DNA from 2 places in the Streptomyces sp. NPDC054783 genome. Region 1 is predicted to be linked to the other one. Evidence: predicted binding sites of a transcription regulator. Region 1 holds the regulator's gene; the other holds the start of a gene.
What was found. The regulator HrcA, encoded in region 1, represses chaperone genes, less so after heat shock. The targets are predictions, from matches to a motif close to TTNGCACTCNGNNNNNCNGAGTGCNAA.
Positions count from the first base shown of each region.

Region 2: the regulator HrcA is predicted to act here: its motif matches at 4,139-4,165, upstream of groES (co-chaperone GroES).

Region 1 is NZ_JBSHAY010000004.1:23,310-30,891, reverse strand. Features, by position in the region: gene ACWGJ5_RS09710 (S41 family peptidase) at 1-43, opposite strand, end outside; gene ACWGJ5_RS09705 (hypothetical protein) at 138-656, opposite strand; gene ACWGJ5_RS09700 (VOC family protein) at 880-1,272, opposite strand; gene ACWGJ5_RS09695 (16S rRNA (uracil(1498)-N(3))-methyltransferase) at 1,288-2,040, opposite strand; gene ACWGJ5_RS09690 (nitronate monooxygenase) at 2,037-3,155, opposite strand; gene dnaJ (molecular chaperone DnaJ) at 3,244-4,380, opposite strand; gene hrcA (heat-inducible transcriptional repressor HrcA) at 4,381-5,397, opposite strand; gene ACWGJ5_RS09675 (MBL fold metallo-hydrolase) at 5,570-6,292, shown strand; gene ACWGJ5_RS09670 (DUF3097 domain-containing protein) at 6,327-7,139, shown strand; gene ACWGJ5_RS09665 (Uma2 family endonuclease) at 7,117-7,582, opposite strand, start outside.
Region 2 is NZ_JBSHAY010000009.1:113,891-121,472, reverse strand. Features, by position in the region: gene ACWGJ5_RS18305 (MOSC domain-containing protein) at 1-75, shown strand, start outside; gene ACWGJ5_RS18300 (SDR family NAD(P)-dependent oxidoreductase) at 303-1,076, shown strand; gene ACWGJ5_RS18295 (ester cyclase) at 1,154-1,861, shown strand; gene groL (chaperonin GroEL) at 1,937-3,562, opposite strand; gene groES (co-chaperone GroES) at 3,684-3,992, opposite strand; gene ACWGJ5_RS18280 (polysaccharide deacetylase family protein) at 4,356-5,213, opposite strand; gene ACWGJ5_RS18275 (polysaccharide deacetylase family protein) at 5,210-6,145, opposite strand; gene ACWGJ5_RS18270 (class I SAM-dependent methyltransferase) at 6,237-7,421, shown strand; gene ACWGJ5_RS18265 (RNA polymerase sigma factor) at 7,415-7,582, opposite strand, start outside.

The sequences.
Region 1 (7,582 bases):
GAGGCGCGAGCCACACGTCGTCCTCGGCGACGAAGGTCACCAGATCGCCATGTACATGGGGGAATCGGAGATAGGCGGCACCCTGAGTCACCCCGTCACTGTACGCAGCGACGGGTGCACCTCGCCCGGTGTTCGGATCACTTCCCCTCGACTGGCCAACAGGTGGGGTCGCCCTTGCACCACAGGGTCCTCGTGACAGTGACGGTCACGGTCGGCCTCCCGCCGCCCGGCTGAAGGGTGGGCGGCCTGTACGTCGGTCCGTGCGTGGCGCCGCAGTCCCCGAGCCCGCTGACGTGGAACACCTGTCTGTCCCCGACCCTGGCGGTCAGATCCCCGCGCACACAGGCGCCGTCGACGGCCTTGGTCACCTTCCCGATGACGGTGATCTTCCGCCCGTCCTTGGTCTCGCCCTGGCAGTCGACGGAGACGACGGTGGTCGCTCCCGCCGAGGGCGCCTTCGCGGCCGACCGGCCTCCCTTGCCGTAGTCGCCGGTACAGGTGAGCCAACTGACGTCGACGTGCTGGTGCTTGAGCCTGGCCGTCGCGGTGGTGTCGGTGGTGTAGGCGACGGACGCGCTGCTGAGGCCATCTGGCTGACAGGCCACAACGGCCGCACCGGCCCCCACGACCAGCCCGGCGACAATCACGCCCCGCATCCCACGTCGATTCCCTCTCAAAACCCCCATGCAGCGCAGAGTGCCACCGGCGGGGGCGACTAGAAAGGTGACATACGGCCACTCACAGCGCCCCGAAGGTGCGCGGGGCTGCGTCCGATGTGCGGCTACCGCCGCGTGGGCACGACCAGCCACGACGGCGCCGCAGCCGCCCGGCGGCACATGCCCGGCACCTCCGATCGCGCCCTCGGCCGAACCAGCGGAGCTACCCGCGCAGCAGCAGCCACTGCTGGAGTTCGACCAGGTTGCCCTCCGGGTCCTTGAGGTGGGCGACTCGCATGCGGTCGGTCATGGGGGCCGGGCCGTGGAGGACGGTGGCGCCGCGGGAGGCGATCTCGGCGCAGTAGGCGTCCAGGTCGTCCACGCGCAGCACCACCAGCGAACGGTGACCGGTGGCCGTGTCTCCCAGCTCCTCCAGCACCTCGGCCATCATCGCCCGGTCCTGCAGCGCGATCCCGGCCGAGCCGGCGTGCGGGCTGAACTTCTCGTACGGCCCCTGCGTCGCCCCGGACTGCGGCTTGAGGCCGAGGACGTCGGCGTAGAAGCGGTAGCAGGCGGCGAAGTCGGTGACCAGGAGCCGTACTTGGGCGAGTTCCACGGTGTCCCCCCGGTGTCAGGACCAGCGTCCGGTGCGGCCCAGCAGCAGGGCCACGGCGGCGGTGCCGGCGGTTGATGTACGCAACACGGTAGGACCGAGGACGTACGCCTTGGCACCCGCCTCCTCGAAGAGCGCCAACTCGTCGCGCGCGACGCCGCCTTCGGGGCCGACGACCAGCACGATCTCGCCCTCGGTGGGCAGTTCGGCGGTGGCCAGCGGCCGGCTCTCGTGCTCGAAGTCGGAGTGGAGCACGGCGGCGAAGTCGGCTTTGGCGAGAAGTGCGGCAACCTGCTTGCTGGTCGCCGCGTCCGCGACCTCCGGGAAGCGCAGCCGGCGGGACTGCTTGCCGGCCTCGCGCGCGGTGGCCCGCCACTTGGCGAGCGCCTTGTGACCCCGCTCGCCCTTCCACTGGGTGATACAGCGGGCGGCCTGCCAGGGCACGATCGCGTCGACGCCGGTCTCCGTCATCGTCTCCACGGCGAGTTCGCCCCGGTCGCCCTTGGGGAGCGCCTGTACGACGGTGATACGGGGGCTGGGCTCGGGCTCCACCGGGAATTCGTGAGGCTCCACCACCAGGTGGTCCTTGCCCGACACACCGACGATCACCCCGGCCGCGCCCCGGCCCTTGCCGTCGGTCAGCACCACCTGCTCACCGGGCTGCAGCCGCCGTACGGAGACCGCGTGCCGCCCCTCGGGGCCCGTGACGTCGACGACCGAGCCGGGACCCACGCCCTCCAGCGAGTCCACGACGAACACCGGCGCGGTCATCGCAGGCCCACCTTGGCCGACAACGCTGTCCGGGCGGCGTCGAGTTCGGCGGCCAGCACCCCCACGAGCTCCCCGGCGGGCAGCTCCCGGGCCAGCCGGTGCCCCTGCCCGGCCCACAGCGCCATGCCCTGCGCGTCCCCGGCCTTGGCGGCGGCCTTGCGCAGCGGCGAGGTGAGGTGGTGGATCTCCGGGTAGGCGGCGGGGGCGTACGGGCCGTGCTCGCGCAGGAAACGGTTGACCAGGCCGCGCGCGGGGCGGCCGGAGAACGCGCGGGTCAACTCCGTGCGCGCGAACAGGGGGTTGGTCAGCGCCTGCTTGTGCACGGCCTGGGCGCCGGACTCGGGGGTGACGAGGAAGGCGGTGCCGAGCTGGGCCGCGCTCGCACCGGCCGCGAGGACGGCGGCGATCTGGCTGCCGCGCATGATGCCGCCCGCCGCGACGACCGGGATGCCCACGGCCTCACGGATCTGCGCGACCAGCGACAGCAGTCCGATGCCGGCGCCGTCGTTCTCGGGGAGGTCCCGGTGGGTGCCCTGGTGGCCGCCCGCCTCCACGCCCTGCGCGATCACCGCGTCCGCCCCGGCCCGCTCGACGGCGCGGGCCTCCTCCGCGGTGGTGGCGGTGACCAGAGTGACGGTTCCGGCACGGCGGAAGGAGTCGAGGACGTCCCGGCTCGGCACGCCGAAGTGGAAGGAGACCACGGGCACCGGGTTGTCGAGGAGTACGGCGAGCTTGGCGTCGTAACCGTCGTCCCGGCCGCTGTCCGGGTCTCCCAGCTCGGTCTCGTACCAGGCGGCCTCGCCGGCGAGCTGATGGGCGTAGACCTCGACGGCGCCGGAAGGGGGCGCGGCGTGAGCCGCTCCAGTGGAGCCGGTGCTTGCACCGGGATACTCGGGCTGGGGCATGAACACGTTCACGCCGAAGGGGCGGCCGGTGAGCCCCCGCAACTGCTTGATCTCCTGGTACATGCCGTCGGCGGTCTTGTACCCGGCGGCGAGAAAGCCGAGACCACCGGCCTCGGAGACGGCGGCTGCGAGCTGCGGGAGGGAGACACCGCCCGCCATGGGCGCCTGCACGATCGGGTGGGGGAAGAGATCGGTCAGCGGGGAGGACATGACCGCATGTTGTCACGTCCTCCGTACAAGTCCGAATCCGGGCTTCCCCCGGCATAGGCCGGGGGCAACCCCACGATCAACAGCGTTCTCAGCGCCCGTTGAACGCGTCCTTCAACCGCGAGAACAGCCCCTGCTGCCCGGGCTGGAACTGCCCCTGCGGACGCTCCTCGCCGCGCAGCTTGGCCAGCTCGCGCAGCAGCCGCTCCTGCTCCGGGTCCAGCTTGGTCGGGGTCTGCACCTCGACGTGCACGATCAGGTCACCCCGGCCGCCGCCGCGCAGATGCGTGACACCGCGGTTGTGCAGCGGGATCGACTGGCCGGACTGGGTGCCGGGCCGGATGTCGACCTCCTCCATGCCGTCCAGGGTCTCCAGCGGCACCTTGGTGCCGAGGGAGGCCGCGGTCATCGGGATCGTCACCGTGCAGTGCAGGTCGTCACCGCGCCGCTGGAAGGTCGAGTGCGGCAGCTCGTGGATCTCGACGTACAGGTCACCGGCCGGACCGCCGCCCGGCCCGACCTCGCCCTCACCGGCGAGCTGGATCCGCGTGCCGTTGTCGACACCGGCCGGGATCTTCACGGTCAGGGTCCGCCGCGAGCGGACCCGGCCGTCGCCGGCGCACTCCGGGCAGGGGGTCGGCACGACGGTGCCGAAGCCCTGGCACTGGGGGCAGGGCCGGGAGGTCATGACCTGGCCCAGGAAGGACCGGGTGACCTGCGAGACCTCACCGCGGCCCCGGCACATGTCACACGTCTGGGCCGTCGTACCGGGCGCCGCGCCCTCACCGTTGCAGGTGTTGCAGACGACCGCGGTGTCGACCTGGATGTCCTTGGTGGTCCCGAAGGCCGCCTCGTCCAGCTCGACCTCGATGCGGATCATCGCGTCCTGGCCGCGCCGGGTGCGCGAGCGCGGCCCGCGCTGCGACGCCGTACCGAAGAACGCGTCCATGATGTCGGAGAAGTTGCCGAAGCCACCGGCCCCGAAGCCGCCCGCGCCCGCGCCGCCGCTCTGCGAGAGCGGGTCGCCGCCGAGGTCGTAGACCTGCTTCTTCTGCGGGTCCGACAGCACCTCGTAAGCGGCGTTGATCTCCTTGAACCGCTCCTGGGTCTTCGGATCGGGGTTGACGTCCGGGTGCAGCTCGCGCGCGAGCCGGCGGAACGCCTTCTTGATCTCATCCTGCGAAGCGTCGCGGCGCACGCCGAGAACGGCGTAGTAGTCCGTGGCCACTTACGACTCCGCCAGGATCTGTCCGACGTACCGTGCCACTGCGCGTACCGCTCCCATCGTTCCCGGATAGTCCATGCGGGTCGGTCCGACCACGCCGAGCTTGGCAACCGCCTCGCCGCCCGAACCGTAGCCGACCGACACCACGGAGGTGGAGTTGAGTCCCTCATGGGCGTTCTCGTGCCCGATACGCACCATCACGCCCGGATCCTTGGCCTCGCCGAGGAGCTTGAGGAGCACGACATGCTCCTCAAGGGCCTCCAGGACGGGCCGGATCGTGAGGGGAAAGTCATGTCCGAAGCGGGTGAGATTGGCGGTGCCGCCGATCATCAGCCGCTCCTCGTTCTCCTCGACCAGTGTCTCCAGGAGAGTGGAGAGCACCGTGGAGACCGTACCGCGGTCCTCGGGCTCGAAGGCGTCCGGCAGGTCCTCGACCAGCTTCGGCACGTCCGTGAACCGGCGGCCCGCGACCCGGCTGTTCAGCCGCGCGCGCAGGTCGGCGAGGGAACTCTCGCCGAAGGGCGCCGGGCAGTCGACCATCCGCTGCTCGACCCGGCCGGTGTCCGTGATCAGCACGAGCATCACGCGCGCGGGGGCGAGCGAGAGCAGCTCCACGTGCCGCACGGTGGACCGGGTCAGGGACGGGTACTGCACGACGGCGACCTGCCGGGTGAGCTGCGCGAGCAGCCGTACCGTACGGGCCACGACGTCGTCGAGGTCGACGGCGCCCTCCAGGAAGTTCTGGATCGCCCGCCGCTCGGGCGCGGTCATCGGCTTGACGCCCGCCAGCTTGTCCACGAACAGCCGGTAGCCCTTGTCCGTGGGGATGCGCCCCGCGCTGGTGTGCGGCTGCGCGATGAACCCCTCGTCCTCCAGGGCCGCCATGTCGTTACGGACCGTCGCCGGGGACACGCCGAGGTTGTGCCGCTCGGTCAGGGCCTTCGACCCGACCGGCTCCTCGGTGCCGACGTAGTCCTGGACGATGGCGCGCAGCACCTGCAGCCTGCGTTCACTCAGCATCCGCGCGCACCTCCAGCACGTCGTCCCCTCGGTTCCAATCGGTCCTGCGGTTCGTCCGCCTGGCACTCTTCGCATGCGAGTGCCAGCGTTCCCCGGCCCAGTGTACGGCTGTCGGGTACACCGAGGGCAAGGTCGGTGCGGTCCCGGCGGCTTATGCGGCTAGCGTCGCGGTATGACGGTGACTTGGGAAGAGCTGGGGTGGGAGCGACTGGCCGCGGGGGTCGGCCGGTGCCGGCTGCCCGGCTGGGACTGCACGGCCGGACTGGTCCTCGGAGAGGGTACGGCGCTGGTGGTGGACGCCGGCTCGAGCCTGGCAGAAGGCGCGCGGCTGCGGGCTCAGGCCGAGCGACTCGCCGACGGCCGTGTGACCCATCTCGCGCTCACCCACCCGCACTTCGACCATGTCCTCGGGGCGGCGGCGATGGTGGGCGCGGAGGTGTACGGGGCGGTGGGCCTGGACGCGGTCTTCGCGTACGAGCGGGAGGAGCTGCGCCTGGACGCGGTCAGAAACGGGTTGCCGGTCGCCGACGCCGACGAGGCGGTGGACACGCTGGCCCCGCCCCGGCATCTGGTCTCCGGCGAGTGGACGCTGGACCTCGGGGGCGGCCGGCAGGCGTTGCTGGCGAACGTGGGGCCCGGCCACACCGCGCACGATCTGGCCGTGCTGGTCCCGGGGGATCCGGAGGTGGTCTTCTGCGGCGACCTGGTCGAGGAGTCCGGCGAGCCCCAGGCGGGCCCGGACGCGGTCCCGTCCCGCTGGCCGGACGCCCTGGCCCGGCTGCTCGCGTTGGGCGGCGAGGACGCGCTGTACGTGCCCGGTCACGGAGCGGTGGTGGACGCGGCGTTCGTCCGCCGTCAACGCGACGAGCTGGCGGCCCGTTTCGGCGTGTCGTGAGCGCGGCCGTACGGCTTCTCCTATCGTCACTCGAATGCGCCAGTACTCCGCCGACCTGACCCCGCCGTGGAAGAAGCCGAAGCCCGTGCAGGAGGTACCGGCGGAGCCGGGTCTGGTGGTGGAGGAGCCCGGCACCGGGTTCTGCGGGGCGGTGATCCGCTGCGAGGCGGGCACGGTGACGCTGGAGGACCGCTTCGGCAAGCACCGGGTGTTCCCGCTGGAGCCACGGGGTTTTCTGCTGGAGGGGCGGGTGGTGACGCTGGTGAGGCCTTCCGCCGGTCCGGTACGGCCCACCCGAACCGCATCCGGGTCGGTCTCCGTCCCCGGTGCCCGCGCCCGCGTGGCCCGCGCCGGCCGCATCTACGTCGAGGGCCGGCACGACGCCGAACTGGTCGAGAAGGTGTGGGGCGACGACCTGCGCATCGAGGGCGTGGTGGTGGAGTACCTGGAGGGCGTGGACGACCTGCCGTCGATCGTCGCCTCCTTCACCCCGGGCCCGGACGCCCGCCTCGGTGTCCTGGTGGACCACTTGGTGCCGGGCACGAAGGAGTGGCGGATCGCGGAGTCGGTGAGAAGCGAACACGCGCTGGTGGTGGGCCACCCGTACATCGACATCTGGGAGGCCGTGAAGCCGGCCGCGCTGGGGATCGAGGCGTGGCCGAAGGTGCCGCGCGGCCAGGACTGGAAGACGGGCGTGTGCCGGGCGCTGGGCTGGCCCTCGGAGAACACCGGCGCGGTGTGGCAGGCGATCCTGAAGCGGGTGGGGTCCTACAAGGACCTTGAGCCGCAGTTGCTGGGGCGGGTGGAGGAACTGATCGACTTCGTCACGGGTAGCGGTGGGGCCTGACGTCGGGGAACGTTCCGAACTCGGTGGTGTCCACTTCGAGTCCCAGAACCTCCACCGGGACTGGATCGCCGAATTTGATGATCTCCTGGCTCAGGTAATCGGCGTCCTCGCCCTGGCCCGCAGGCTTCGTCAGCAAGACGCAGTGCGCCATGATCGGGTCCAGGATGAGGTAGGCGGGGATCTTTCCTGCCGCGTAGATGGAGCGCTTGACCACGTAGTCCTGATGAATGCTGGACTTGGATACGACCTCCATGACCATCGTGACCAGCTTGGAGGGCAGCAGACGGCCCGAATCGGGTAGCGCGTCTCGCGCCACGACCACCAGGTCCGGTACTGGCTCGCTGGCCTCGTCCAGGATGTCCACGTCCTGAGTCTGAAGGCGAGACCACCGCTGGCGCGGGATCTGGTCCTGTACATCGGAAACGATCATGTTGTGCACGATG
Region 2 (7,582 bases), on a different contig from region 1:
CTCGCGGCGGGCGAGGCGCTGCACCCGGAGACACTGGCGAAGGCCCGCAAGTACATGGCGGAGCAGGCGGGCTGAGCGGTCGTCACCCACGAGCGCGGCGAGCTGGCCGGGCCGAACGGGCCCAACGGGAGGTCCGGGACGCCCGGTGCGGGAGGGGGCGTACGCCGCGCAAATCCGCCCCCTTGAGGGCCCCGCGCAGCCCCGTGCGCCTCGTCGCACGGGCCGTCGCCCCGCCCCGCGCGGGCCAACTCCCGTGTCGGAGGGCAGCGGACGCGCTCGCTCCGGGTCACTAACCTTGGGTCATGACAACGGCTCTGATTACGGGATCGACCGCGGGAATCGGTGCCGCGTTCGCGCGGCGGCTGGCGGCTGACGGGCACGACCTCGTCCTGGTGGCCCGGGACGCCAAGAGGCTGCGCGAACAGGCGACCGAACTGCACGACCGGCACGGCATCGAGGTGGAGGTGCTGAGCGCCGACCTGGCCGAGGACAAGGGCATCGAGGCGGTGGCCGACCGCCTCGGCGACCGGAAGAACCCGGTCGACCTGCTGGTCAACAACGCCGGCTTCGGCAACAAGGGCCGCTATCTGGACGTGGCGCTGGCCGACGAGCTCAAGATGCTCAAGGTGCACTGCGAGGCGGTGCTCCGGCTGACCTCGGCGGCGACCGAGGCGATGCGCGAGCGGGGCCGGGGCGGTGTCGTCAACGTCGCCTCCGTGGCCGCATTCGTCCCGCGGGGCACCTACGGCGCCTCCAAGGCCTGGGTCGTGCAGTTCACGCAGGGCGCGGCGAAGGACCTGGCCGGCAGCGGTGTCCGCCTGATGGCCCTGTGCCCCGGTTTCGTGCGCACCGAGTTCCACCAGCGGGCCGGGATGGGCACGGACAACATCCCCGGCTGGATGTGGCTCGACGCCGACAAACTCGTCGCGGCGGCCCTGTCCGACCTGGCCCGCGGCAAGTCCCTGTCGATCCCCGACCCCCGCTACAAGGCGCTGATGGGCCTGGTGAAGGTCACCCCGCGGGGACTGCTGGGCGGGATCACGTCGAAGACGGGGCGCAAGTACGGGCCGCAGTAGCGGACGGGTGGCGCTGCCGTCCCGGTGCGAAAATGAGCGTGACACAGACCGGGCCAGGGGGGCCGGGAGGCGGCGTCATGACCTTCGTACAGCTCATCGAGTGCAGGACGAGCCGGCTGGACGAGATGAACCGGCTGATGGACGACTGGGTCGCGCAGACCAAGGGGAAGCGGACCGCGACGCACGCGCTGGTCGGCAAGGACCGCTCCGACGCGTCGCACATCGTCGAAGTGGTGGAGTTCCCGTCGTACGAGGAGGCGATGCGGAACTCGAAGCTCCCGGAGACCGACCGGATCTTCCAGGAGATGGTCGCCCTGTGCGACGAGAGCCCGACGTTCACCGATCTGGACGTCGTGCGGGACGAGCGGCTGGCCGAGGGTACGGTGCGGCGGTTCTTCGCGGCGCTGCAGACCTCCGGTGAACTGCCGCCGCTCAACGACCTGCTGGACGAGGACATCCACAGCCACGATCCGGTGAACCCCCAGGACACCATCGGGCTGGACAACGCCCGCAGCGAATTCCGGATGTGGCGCGGGGGCTTCGGCTTCACGTTCACGCTCGAGGACGTGCTCACCCAGGGCGACCGGGCCTGCGCACGGTGGACCTGGAACGCCACGCACCACGGCGACTTCCTCGGCATCCCACCCACCGGCAGGCAGGTCACCATGACCGGGTTGACGCTGTTCCGCCTCACGGACGACGGCAAGATCGCCGAGATGTGGTGGCAGCACGACCAGCTGGGCCTGATGCAACAGCTGGGCGCGCTCGACGAGTTGGAGCAGTAGAGGGAGCATGTCCCGCACAGGGCGAAGGCCCGGCTCCCCCGCGGGAAACCGGGCCTTCGTGGTGAGCGTTCGGGCTCAGTGGGCGTGGCCGTGGCCGTGGCCCGCGGCGGCCGGCTCTTCCTCTTCCTTCTTCTCGACGACCAGGGTCTCGGTCGTGAGCAGCAGGGAGGCGATGGAGGCGGCGTTCTCCAGGGCGGAGCGGGTGACCTTCACCGGGTCGATGACGCCGGCCTTGACCAGGTCGCCGTACTCGCCGGTGGCGGCGTTGTAGCCCTGCCCCTTCTCCAGGTCCTTGACCTTGGAGACGATGACGTAGCCCTCCTGGCCGGCGTTCTCGCCGATCCAGCGCAGCGGCTCGACCACGGCGTTGCGGACGACCGCGACACCGGTGGCCTCGTCGCCGGTCTTGTCGAGGTTGCCCTCGAGGACCTTGGAGGCATGCACCAGGGCGGAGCCACCACCGGAGACGATGCCCTCCTCGACCGCGGCGCGGGTCGCGGAGATGGCGTCCTCCAGACGGTGCTTCTTCTCCTTCAGCTCCACCTCGGTGGCGGCGCCGACCTTGATCACGCACACGCCGCCGGCCAGCTTCGCGAGGCGCTCCTGGAGCTTCTCGCGGTCCCAGTCGGAGTCGGTGTTCTCGATCTCGGCCTTGATCTGGGCGACGCGGCCGGTGAGGTCCTCCTGCTTGCCGGCACCCTCGACGATCGTGGTGTCGTCCTTGGTGACGGTGATGCGGCGGGCGGAGCCGAGCACGTCGATGCCGACCTGGTCGAGCTTGAGGCCGACCTCCTCGGAGATGACGGTGGCGCCGGTGAGGATCGCCATGTCCTGCAGCATCGCCTTGCGGCGGTCGCCGAAGCCGGGGGCCTTCACCGCGACGGCGTTGAAGGTGCCGCGGATCTTGTTGACGACCAGGGTCGACAGGGCCTCGCCCTCGACGTCCTCGGCGATGATCAGCAGCGGCTTGGAGGCGCCGGCCTGGATGACCTTCTCCAGCAGCGGCAGCAGGTCCTGGATGGAGCTGATCTTGCCCTGGTTGATGAGGATGTACGGGTCGTCGAGGACGGCCTCCATGCGCTCCTGGTCCGTCACGAAGTACGGCGACAGGTAGCCCTTGTCGAAGGCCATGCCCTCGGTGAAGTCCAGCTCCAGACCGAAGGTGTTGGACTCCTCGACGGTGATGACACCGTCCTTGCCGACCTTGTCCATCGCCTCGGCGATGAGCTCGCCGACCTGCTGGTCCTGGGCGGACAGCGCGGCGACGGCGGCGATGTCGGACTTCTCGTCGATCGGGCGGGCCGAGGCGAGCAGCTCGTCGGAGACGGCCTTGACGGCGGCGTCGATGCCCTTCTTCAGGGCGGCCGGGGAGGCGCCGGCGGCGACGTTCTTCAGGCCCTCGCGCACCAGCGCCTGGGCGAGCACGGTGGCGGTGGTGGTGCCGTCACCCGCGATGTCGTTGGTCTTGGTCGCCACCTCCTTCACCAGCTGCGCACCGAGGTTCTCGTACGGGTCCTCGATCTCGACCTCGCGGGCGATCGTGACACCGTCGTTGGTGATGGTGGGGGCGCCGAACTTCTTGTCGATGACGACGTTGCGGCCCCTGGGGCCGATCGTCACCTTCACCGTGTCGGCCAGCTTGTTGACGCCGCGCTCGAGGGCGCGACGGGCGTCCTCGTCGAACTTCAGGATCTTCGCCATGACAGCGGGAGCCCTCTCGGAATCTATGGGTGGTAAGACAACTGCGCCCCGGGCGCCCGGCTTCTTTATCGGTCGCGGGGGCCAGGGGCGCAGCTCAGGAGCAAAAGAATGCTCGAGGTGACTACTTCTCGATGATCGCGAGCACGTCGCGAGCCGAGAGGACGAGGTACTCCTCGCCGTTGTACTTCACCTCGGTGCCGCCGTACTTGCTGTAGAGGACGACGTCGCCGACCTTGACGTCGAGCGGAAGGCGCTCGCCGTTCTCGAACCGGCCCGGGCCCACGGCGAGGACGGCGCCCTCCTGGGGCTTCTCCTTCGCGGTGTCCGGGATGACCAGGCCAGAGGCCGTGGTCTGCTCGGCGTCCAGCGGCTGGACCACGATGCGGTCCTCGAGCGGCTTGATGGCAACCTTGGAGCTGGCGGTCGTCACGATCCGACCTCCCCCTTCGGAGATCTCACGGGGTTAACTGTCTGAGGTGGCGACCAGGTCGATCCGTCGTCGCGGGTGCCGGACCTGCCCGTCGCTTTGTTGGCACTCTCCAGGGGGGAGTGCCAGAGCCGAGACTATGACCGCGATTAGCACTCGGTCAAGCGGAGTGCCAATGCCGTGCGGCGCGTCGGCCGAAGATCTGTCTCCCGGCTGCTTTCCGGTGGGCCTGTGTCGCCCCGCCGTCCTGGCGGGCTGCCGCCCCCAGACCCCCGCTGTCGGGCCTTCGGCCCTCGTCCTCGAACTCCCCCGGAGGGGGCATCCCCGGACGGGCTGACATGTGCCGGCCGGCACCGGAAAAGTGCTCTACAGATAGTCCTCCAGCCTCCCCACCGTCAGCCCCCTCTGCTGCACCCTCCGCAGCAGCCTCGCCGTGCGTTCCCGCCGGCTCGGGCCCGCCGTCTCGTCCGGGCCGACCAGGACGATGTCGCCGGGGCGGAGGTGGTGCTCGCCGTGGGTGTAGACGAGCTCGGTCGGGGTCATCGCGGCGCGCCAGAGGACGACCGTGGAGATGCCGCAGCGGGCCGCCGCGCGCAGGGTGTTGGTGTCGTACGCGCCGTACGGCGGGCGGAAGAGGCGGGGGTGCAGGCCGAGGCGCGCCCTGAGCCTGTCCTGCTGGCCGCAGATCTCGGCGCGCTGCCCGGCGTACGGCAGTCCGGCGAGCGCGCGGTGGTCGAGGGTGTGGTTCTCGATGCCGGCGCCGAGCCCGTGCAGGCGGGCGAAGTGGCCGTAGCCGGGGCCGGCGACGCTGTCGGTGAGGAACATGCTGACCGGCAGCCGGAGTTCGCGGACCATGGCGACGAAGCGGGGGTCCTTCTCGGCGCCGTCGTCGTAGGTGAGGAAGACGACCCGGTCGCGGGTGGGGACGTGGTCCAGGACGCGGGGCAGGGCACGGTCACCGGTCTGCGGGCCGAGCGGGAGGGCGCGGGCGGCGGGCTGCGGCGGGCGGGCGAGAGGCTCGGTCAGGCCCCAGCGGCGGTAGGTCTGGTCGGGGGCGGCCCCGTGCGGGCGTACCCCCTCGGCCGCCTTCTTGCCGAGGCGTTCGATGGGGTCGACGGACTGGGCGCAGCCGGTGAGGAGGAGGGCCGAGGCGAGGAGCGCGCCCGAGTACCGGCCCGGACGCCGCCCGCGGCCCGCTCTCCCGTGCCCCGCCCCCGGCCTCACAGGTAGTCCTCCAGGCGGGCCACGGCGTATCCCCCGCGCGTGACCTTGTTCAGGAAGCGGCGCATGTCGTCGATCATCGTGCCGTTCCAGTCGGAGCGGCCGCGGAAGTGGGTGAGGACGATGTCGCCGCGGCGCATCTTCTGGTCGTCCTCGCGGTACTCCCAGTGGTCGACGTAGACCTCCTCGTTCCAGATCGGCGCGTACTTGATGCCGCAGGCCTTGGCGGCGCGCAGGGTGTCCTGGTCGTAGTTGCCGTAAGGGGGCCGGAAGACCGTCGGGCGCCTGCCGAACTGCTTGTTCATGATGTCCTGCATGCCGCAGATCTCGTCCTTCTGGTCCTCGTAGGACAAACCCGGCAGGTAGGGGTGGTGCAGGGTGTGGTTGTTGAGGGTGTGGCCGTAGGACTGCATCGCGCGGAAGTAGCCGTAGTCGTCCTTGACCAGGTAGTTGCTGAGGAAGGCGGTGTAGGGGATCTTCAGGTCCTGCATCATCCGCAGGAACTTCGGGTCCTTCTCCGAGCCGTCGTCGATGGTGAGGAAGACGATCTTCTTCTTGGTGGGGATCGTGGTGAAGACCGGGGGCAGGTCCCAGTCCTCCTGGTGGTCGACCTCGAAACCGGCCCGGGCGGTGATCTCCGGTTTGGTCCTGGGCGGCGGGGGCGGCGTCAGCGGCACCCGGGCCAGGCCCCAGCGCCTGGCGGCGGCGACCAGGCGGGCGTGTTCGGCGGCCCGGCGGGCATGTTCGGCGGCCTGGCGGTCCTGGGGGCTCAGGACATGCGCGGGGCCGCCCTGGGCGGGGACGGGGCGAGTCGTGTCGGTGGAGCCTGCGCAGCTGGACAAAAGTGTGGACCAGGCCAGCGCGGCGGCTCCGCAGCCGAGGGTGAGACGCCCACGACGAGACCGATTTTTATCGTTTTGTACGACTACTCGCATAGTGCCGGATCCTCCCAGGGCAGGACCCGGAGCCCGGGCCGACACCGCCGCCGGAAGGCGCACGATCCACCGACTGGCCCACAATGACCCGGTGAACGACCTCGCTCTCCTCCTCACCCCCGAAGGCCGTGCCCTCCTCGACGAGGTCCGCGACACCGCCCCGGCCGACGAACTCGCCGTCGCCACCCGGTTGCGCCGCGACCACCCCGCCGAGCTGGTGTCGGCCGCGCTCGGCCAGGCCCGGCTGCGGCAGCGGGCGGCGGCGAAGTTCGGGGCGGCGGACGCGGGGCGGATGTTCTTCACGCCGAACGGGGTCGAGCAGTCGACCCGGACGAGTGTGGCGACGTACCGCGCGGAGCGGCTCAGGGGTCTCGGCGTGACCTCCGTGGCCGACCTGTGCTGCGGGATCGGCGGCGACGCGATCGCGTTCGCCCGGGCGGGGATCCGGGTCCTGGCCGTGGACCGCGATCCGGTGACCGCCTCCGTGGCGCGGGCGAACACCGAGGCGCTGGGGCTGGGCGAGCTGATCGAGGTGCGCGAGGCGGACGTCACCGAGGTGGACACGGGCGGCTACGACGCCGTGTTCGTGGACCCTGCCCGGCGCGGCGGGCGTGGCCGCATCTTCGACCCGGAGGCGTACTCGCCGCCCCTGTCCTGGGCTGTCGAGGCCGCCCGTACGGCACCCCGCGCGGCGCTGAAGGTGGCGCCCGGCATTCCGCACGAGGCCGTGCCCGCCGACGCCGAGGCCGAGTGGATCTCGGACGGCGGCGACGTGAAGGAGGCCGTGGTGTGGTTCGGCACCGAGCCGGGAGCGGTGCGTGCCACCCTGCTGCCCGGGCCGCGCACCCTCCTCGGCGAGGGGCTGCCCGACCCGGAGGTCCGGCCGGTGGGACACTACCTGTACGAGCCCGACGGCGCCGTGATCCGCGCCCATCTGGTCGCCGAGGTGGCGCAGCAGCTGGACGGCGGCCTGATCGACCCCACCATCGCCTACGTCACCGCCGACGAAGCGCGCCCCACCCCGTACGCCTCCGCCTACGAGATCACCGACCGACTCCCCTTCAACGTCAAGAAGTTGAAGGCCCTGCTGCGAGAGCGCGAGGTCGGCACGCTGACCGTGAAGAAGCGCGGGTCGGCCGTCGAGCCGGAGGAACTGCGCAGGAAGGTCAAGCCGCAGGGGCCGAACGCGGCGACGGTGTTCCTCACGCGGGTCGCGGGCGCACCGGCCATGCTGATCGGGGCCCCCGTGACACCGCGCCACCTGAACCCTCAGTGATCAGCGAGAGAACGGATTCTCGTCAGCAACAGCTGCCGCTCGCGTTCGTTGCGGGCCAGGCCGGCCGCTCGTGCCAGCTCCGTGCGGGCCTCCGCGGTACGGCCGAGGCGGGCGAGCAGGTCGCCGCGGACGCTGGGCAGCAGGTGGTAGTCGCGCAGGGC